3 regions of the Streptomyces sp. CC0208 genome follow, and region 2 is predicted to be linked to each of the others. Evidence: riboswitches for the same ligand, from Rfam matches in the RefSeq annotation. Region 2 holds a riboswitch; each other region holds the start of a gene.

Region 1 (2,254 bases), 2.5 Mb from region 2:
CGGAGGTGTCGCGCGGGCAGGTCGTCGCGCGGCTCTGCGATGTCGCCCCGGACGGGTCGTCGACGCTCGTCACGCGAGGGGTGCTGAACCTCTCGGCCCGCCACGGACAGGACCGGACGGTGCCCTGGGAGCCCGGGGCGACGCAGGAGGTGGCCTTCGAGCTGAACGGCATCGGGCACGCCTTCCCGCCCGGTCACCGCATCCGGCTCGCCGTCTCCTCGGCGTACTGGCCGTGGATCTGGCCGCAGCCGGGGTCGCAGGCCGGATTCACCCTGGAGCCGGCGGGCAGCTTCCTCGAACTGCCGGTACGCGCGCGGGAAGCGGCCTCGGACATCGCCTTCGAGGAGCCGGAGCAGTCCGGGCCGCTCGACGTCACCCGCGGCGTAGCCGCTGACGGATGGAGCCCCGCGACTTTGGACGAACCCCGCCCCGAGCGCCTGGTCGTCCGTGACGTGGCCAAGGGCGAGTGGCGTCTGGAGGTCGACCCCCGGTACGGCGGCACGCGCGTGTACCCCGACGGCCTGGAGATCACCGAGGACGCGCTGGAGACGTACACGATCGACGAGCAGGACCCCCTGTCCGCCCGCACCCGCTCGGACTGGACGATCCGGCTGCACCGCCCCGAGCTCGCCTGGGACACCACCGTCCGCACCCGCGCGGAGATCACCTGCGACAGGACGGACTTCCACACCTCCGACGAGGTCGTGTGCACCGCCGGCGATGAGGTGGTCTTCCACCGGACGTGGGAGAAGCGGATCCCACGCACGGCCGGTTGAAGACGAGTTGGGCTTTCCTGACCGTTTTACCCCTCTTGCGCTCGGCTGTGATGTGGCCCACTCGCGGGGGTGGACCGGCATGGATGCGGAATCCGTCGATCCGCCTTTTCCTTTGCGCGAGTTGAGGTTGGCGAACGCAAAGGATCAAGCGCCTCAAATGCCTCTTTCCAAGGTCAATAGGCACCGCATGTGAATTCGCCACTTGTTCCGGACATGTGCTCTCGCATACGTTCCCGGCCTGTCGGGCGGACGCCGAATCCTGCCACCACCCGACAACACCCACCTAGCACCACGGCAGGAGCGGGGGAACCAGGTAAGTCGCCGGACCGGACGTCTTCGGACATACCGGCACGGCTTGGGGTGAAGTCGCGCCTTTCGCAGGCGTGGCCGGGCAGCTCCCGCCCGAACCCGACAGCTCACCTCGCAGGCGACGGAGAGGAACTTCGCCATGTCTGCTGCCGCTCAGCACCGCCGTACCCGCACCAGCCGTCTCGCCCGCAAACTCGCCGTCGCCGGCACCGGAGTCGCCGTCCTCGCGCTGCCGCTCATCGGCGCGAGCAGCGCGTCCGCGGCCACCCCGACCGTGCAGACCGCCACCACGCTCGGCTACTCCAACACCCTCGACGGCTGGATCCGGGCCTCCCTCGCCGTCATGGCGGAGCACGGGATTCCCGGCTCCTACGACGGGATCTACCGCAACGTCATACGCGAGTCCTCCGGCAACCCCTACGCCATCAACCTCTGGGACTCCAACGCCGCGGCCGGCACGCCCTCCAAGGGCCTGCTCCAGGTGATCGACCCGACCTTCAACGCGTACCACGTGGCCAACACCTCGTGGGACCCGTACGACCCGGTCGCCAACATCACCGCGGCCTGCAACTACGCGGCCCAGCGGTACGGGTCCATCGACAACGTGTTCGGCGCGTACTAGGAACTACGCCCGCGGGAAGAGCCTTTCGAGGACGACGGCGATGCCGTCGTCCTCGTTCGACAGGGTGACCTCGTCGGCCACGGCCTTGAGTTCGGGGTGGGCGTTGGCCATCGCCACCCCGCGGGCCGCCCAGTCGAACATCGGGATGTCGTTGGGCATGTCCCCGAAGGCGATCGTCACCTCGGGCCCCAGTCCCAGGTGTTCGGCGGCCAGCGCGAGGCCGGTCGCCTTGGTGATGCCGCATGGCTGGAGTTCGACGGTCCCGGGGCCCGACATGGTGACCGTCGCCAGCGAACCCACCACCGAGCGGGCCGTGACCGCCAACTCGTCGTCGGACAGGTAGGGGTGGCGCAGCAGCACCTTGCTGATCGGCTCGCACCACAGGTCGTCGCGCCGGCCGACCCGTACCGCGGGCAGGGTCGGATGGGGCATCAGATAGCCCGGTTCGATGAGGGTGAGTCCCTCGACACCGTCCTGGTCCACGGCCGCGTACACCTGCCCGACCTCGGCCTCGATCTTGCCCAGCGCGGTCTCGGCCAGCTCCCGG
Region 2 (2,254 bases):
GCACCAGCGACCGGGCCGGACTCGGTGACTGGGCGCCCAACCCCGACCGCTTCCCCTCCGGCCTCAAGCCGCTCGGCGACTACGTGCGCGAGCTCGGCATGCAGTTCGGCATCTGGGTCGAGCCGGAGATGATCAACCCGGACAGCGAGCTGTACCGCGCCCACCCGGACTGGGTGCAGTACCAAGCGGGACGGAAGCGGACGGAGTTCCGCAATCAGCTCATACTCAACCTCGCGCGCGAGGACGTCCAGGAGTACCTGTGGGAGCAGCTCGACACCCTGCTCTCCTCGGCCCCGATCGACTATGTGAAGTGGGACTTCAACCGCTGCTTCACGGACGCGGGCTGGCCCGGCGAGCCCTATCCGCAGCGACTGTGGGTCGACCATGTGCGCGGCTTCTACGCCCTGTTGGACCGGTTGCGGGAAGCTCACCCGGGCGTGGCCTTCGAGTCCTGCTCGGGGGGCGGGGGCCGGATCGACCTCGGGGTGCTGAGCCGCACCGACCAGGTGTGGACCTCGGACAACACCGACCCGCTCGACCGGCTTGCCATCCAGGACGGCTTCAGCCAGATCCATCCCGCGCGCGTGATGGCCGCCTGGGTCACCGACAGTCCCAACACCCAGCTCAACGGCCGGGTGAGCTCGCTGCGGTTCCGGTTCGTGAGCGCGATGGCCGGGGTGCTCGGAGTAGGCGGGGACCTGGCGGAGTGGACCGAGGAGGAGCTCGCCGAAGCCGGTCGCTGGGTGAAGCTCTACAAGGAGATCAGGCCCCTGGTGCAGCATGGCGACCTCTACCGGCTGCGGCCTCCGCGGGGCGGACTGAGCGCGGTGCAGTACGTCCGCGGGGGCGAGACTGTCGTCCTCGCCTGGCTTCAGGCGCAGAAGTACGGCGAGCCCGTCCCCTCGCTGCGGCTGCGCGGGCTCGACCCGACAGCATCGTACGAATGCCCCGAAACGGGCGAAGTTCACCGAGGGGTCATATTGCTGCATCACGGACTTCGTACCGGTTTGCGCGGCGACCTCGATGCGACGGTTATCCGACTGCGTCGCATCTAGGGCTTCTGCCCGAATTGGCGGCTTCCTTCCAACTCCTTCCGGGATGGGGGTTCCTGTGAATTCGTGACGTGAGGAGCGTCATAACCGTGACGGTGTGTCGCCCGTCATGTTCACGTAATTCACAGGTTTACCAAGGGGGTTTGGGTGGGAGAAGGGTGTCCGATTCACGCAGGGTGACCGGTAATTCGCATAGGGGATCAAGAGAAACGCTTACCCGGGCAACCTCTCACTTGTCCCTTTGCGTCTTGCTCGTTTACGTTCGCCACCGATCCGGTCGGACGCCCAATCCTGCCGCCGAACGGATTCCCCACACCCACTGACCCGTGTACGGCAGGAGCGGGGGACCCACAGGTAGAACTGCCTGTTCCGGTCTCCGGAACAGGCTTGGGGTTTAGTCGCGTCTCGGCGCGGCCGGGCATCTCCAGCCCGCACCCGACAGCTCACCTCGCAGGCGCCGGAGAGGAATTCGTCATGCCCGCGAAGGGTAAGCACCGCCGCCCGAAGTCCCAGCGCTTCGCCCGCTCGATCGCCGTCGCCGGAACCGGGGGAGCCGCTCTCGCTCTCCCGCTCATGGGGGCCACCGGCGCACACGCCGCCACCTCGCAGTCCGTGTCGGAAAAGGCCGTTCAGTCGATTCCCGTCACGCAGAAGGCCGTTGAGAAGTCCGCCGAAAAGGCGGCCGCTAAGAAACACGCGGCAAAGACCTCGACCGTGCGCATCTATTCGGTGCGGGCCGGTGACTATCTCTCGAAGATCGCCGACGAACAGAACGTGAGCGGTGGCTGGAAGAGGCTCTACGCCGACAACCGCCAGGCCATTGGCGACGACCCGTCGTTGATCCACCCGGGTCTGAAGCTCTCGATCGGCAAGAAGGCCAAGGCGGCCACGACGAAGAGCGGGTCCTCCTCGTCGTCCGCGGCGAAGACCGAGAAGGCCGAGCCGAAGAAGTCGGCCTCGAAGGCTACGACTGCCACCCAGAGCTCCACCGCCAGCAGCTCCAGCGGCTTCACCCTCCCGGTCGACGGCGCCACCATCGGCACCGGCTACCGCGTCGCGGGCAGCATGTGGTCCAGCGGCTACCACACCGGCGTCGACTTCGTCGTCCCGACCGGCACCTCGCTCAAGGCCGTCGGCGCGGGCACGGTCGTCTCCGCGGGCTGGGGTGGCGCCTACGGCAACCAGGTCGTCATCAAGCTGGC
Region 3 (2,254 bases), 4.1 Mb from region 2:
AGTAAATTGTTTCTGAACTGAACAAAGACCGGTCGGCGCCTGGCATGAAAAACCCCGCCCCGGTGCGTACGGGGGAACACGCACCGGAGCGGGGAGCCCGTGGGGACGGGGGGTGACCCTCACGAGGCCTTCATCCTGAAGGACACGACTGTGAGGGCCCTGTGGTTCAGCTGGGTCTTACTTCAGGTGCAGCTGCTGGCCCGGGAAGATGAAGTCGGCATCGTCGATGATGTCCTTGTTCAGCTTGAACAGCTTCTGCCAGCCGCCCTTGACCTTGTGCTTCTCGGCGATCGAGCTGAGGGTGTCACCCTTGACGACCTTGTACTCGCCGTCGCCCTTCTTGACCTTCTTGCCGGTCGGGGTGGTGACGGTCTTCTTCGCGGCCGGACGCTCGGAGGAACGCGAGGCGCTCTGCTCGCCGGTCGAGCGGGTGCTGGTGCCCGAGTTCGAGGAGCTGGAGTTCGAGCTGGAGGAGGACGAGCTGCTGCCGCTGTAGGAGGCGCCGGACAGGCCCTTGCCGCAGACCGGCCAGGCACCCTTGCCCTGCGAGGCGAGGACCTTCTCGGCGACGGCGATCTGCTGGGACTTGCTGGCCTGGTTGGCCTGCGACGCGTACTGCGTGCCGCCGTAAGCGGCCCAGGTGGAGGCCGAGAACTGCAGGCCGCCGTAGTAGCCGTTGCCGGTGTTGATGGACCAGTTGCCGCCGGACTCGCACTGGGCGACGGTGTCCCACTCGGAGGCGGTGGCGGCAGAGGCGTTGCCGGCCGCCATCAGCGGGGCGGCGATGGCGACACCGGTGACGCCGGCCAGAGCGGCGGCGCGGGTGGTCTTGGAAGGACGACGGTGCTTGCCCTTGCCGGAAAACAGCATGGTGGATCCCCTCACCGACGCCTGCGAGGTGAGCTGTCGGGTTCGGGCCGGTTGAGTTGCCCGGTCGCACACCCTGCGGTGCGCGGCTTCACCCCAAGCCGGTCCAGCGTGAACTGCTGGGCCCGGCACTTACCTTGGGTCCCCCGCTCCTGCCTACGGCGCTTACGCGACGACTGTTCCCGTACGGCCGCTGGCAGGATTCGGCGTTGCGACAGACGGGGCTCGGGTTGCCGAGCGGTCACGACCGTAGACACGCGCTCGGCGGAATTTCAAAGACGATCAGGGCTTCTGAGACTCATCCCACACTTTCACCAAAGTGGACATTCAGTGCGAAGTGTGACGTGAACTCCCGCTGTTTTTCTGGGCTTTTCAGCCCTATTCAGCCCCTGTGTCGAGCGTCTGACCGGCGACGATGTTGCTCGGGTCGACCCCGATGCGGTCCTTGTTCTCGGCATAGAGGGCGCGCCATCCGCCGTCGAGCCCAAGGGAGTCGGCAATGGAGACGAGGGAGTCGCCCTCCTGGACGACATAGGTGGCGGCGGCATGCCGGCCGGCCGAGGCAGAGGCCGTGCTCTTCGTCGCACTCTCCTGCGCGCTGTCACCGCGGTGCTTGCCGGAGCCGAGGGCACCGACGTCCACGAGGGCCGAAGAGCTGCCCTCCTGCCACGACTTGTCTGCTTCGTCCTCTTCTGCACTGACCACGGGCGAGCCGTCGGAAGGCTGCGTCTCCTTCGCAGCCGAACCACCGGATCCCGAAGAGTTCTTTTTGTCCGGCTTGGCCGAACTGTCGCCACTGGAGGCAGAGGCCGACGGCGAGGGCGTCGCGGACGAACCGTCCAGCGCGTCGAGCAGACCGGAAGACTCCTCGGAGCCCGCCGAGTTGGAGGAACCGGACGAACCGGATGAGTCGGACGAACCGGATGTCGAAGCCGAGGGCGCACCGCTCCCCACGCCCGTGTCGACGTCGGCCGAGCCCGAGTTCTTGCTGAGACCGTTGAGCAGACCGCAGGTCGGCCACGCGGCGATGCCCTGGTCCGCGAGGAGCTTCTCGGCCACGGCTATCTGCTGGTTGCGGCTCGCCAGGTCGGCGGTCTCGGCGTACTCGAGGCCGCCGTACTTCTCCCAGTTCTCCTGGGACATCTGGAGGCCGCCGTAGTAGCCGTTGCCGTCGTTCGCGCTCCAGGAGCCACCGCTCTCGCACTCCGCGACCCGGTCCCACGTGGTGCCGGTGGCGGCGCTCGCCCCGGTCGCTCCGAGCAGTGGGATCGCGATGGCGGATCCCGTCACACCGGCCGCCACAAGGAGAGCCGGAGCCTGACGGGGGCGACGGTGACGACCGTTCCCGGAGAGCATGGAGGGACCTTTCCCGAGACAGCAAGTACTG

The links. A riboswitch is a leader RNA that binds a small molecule or an ion and turns the genes downstream of it on or off. The one in region 2 is predicted to bind cyclic di-AMP.
Region 1: another riboswitch for cyclic di-AMP. It lies ahead of D1369_RS16630 (transglycosylase SLT domain-containing protein); the one in region 2 lies ahead of D1369_RS05345 (LysM peptidoglycan-binding domain-containing M23 family metallopeptidase).
Region 3: another riboswitch for cyclic di-AMP. It lies ahead of D1369_RS24250 (transglycosylase family protein); the one in region 2 lies ahead of D1369_RS05345 (LysM peptidoglycan-binding domain-containing M23 family metallopeptidase).

The regions. Positions count from the first base shown of each region.
Region 1 is NZ_CP031969.1:3,671,194-3,673,447, forward strand. Features, by position in the region: gene D1369_RS16625 (CocE/NonD family hydrolase) at 1-776, shown strand, start outside; cyclic di-AMP (ydaO/yuaA leader) riboswitch at 1,017-1,219, shown strand; gene D1369_RS16630 (transglycosylase SLT domain-containing protein) at 1,225-1,707, shown strand; gene D1369_RS16635 (Cof-type HAD-IIB family hydrolase) at 1,711-2,254, opposite strand, start outside.
Region 2 is NZ_CP031969.1:1,145,402-1,147,655, reverse strand. Features, by position in the region: gene D1369_RS05350 (alpha-galactosidase) at 1-1,055, shown strand, start outside; cyclic di-AMP (ydaO/yuaA leader) riboswitch at 1,360-1,522, shown strand; gene D1369_RS05345 (LysM peptidoglycan-binding domain-containing M23 family metallopeptidase) at 1,527-2,254, shown strand, end outside.
Region 3 is NZ_CP031969.1:5,267,226-5,269,479, reverse strand. Features, by position in the region: gene D1369_RS24250 (transglycosylase family protein) at 178-870, opposite strand; cyclic di-AMP (ydaO/yuaA leader) riboswitch at 874-1,086, opposite strand; gene D1369_RS24245 (transglycosylase family protein) at 1,246-2,223, opposite strand.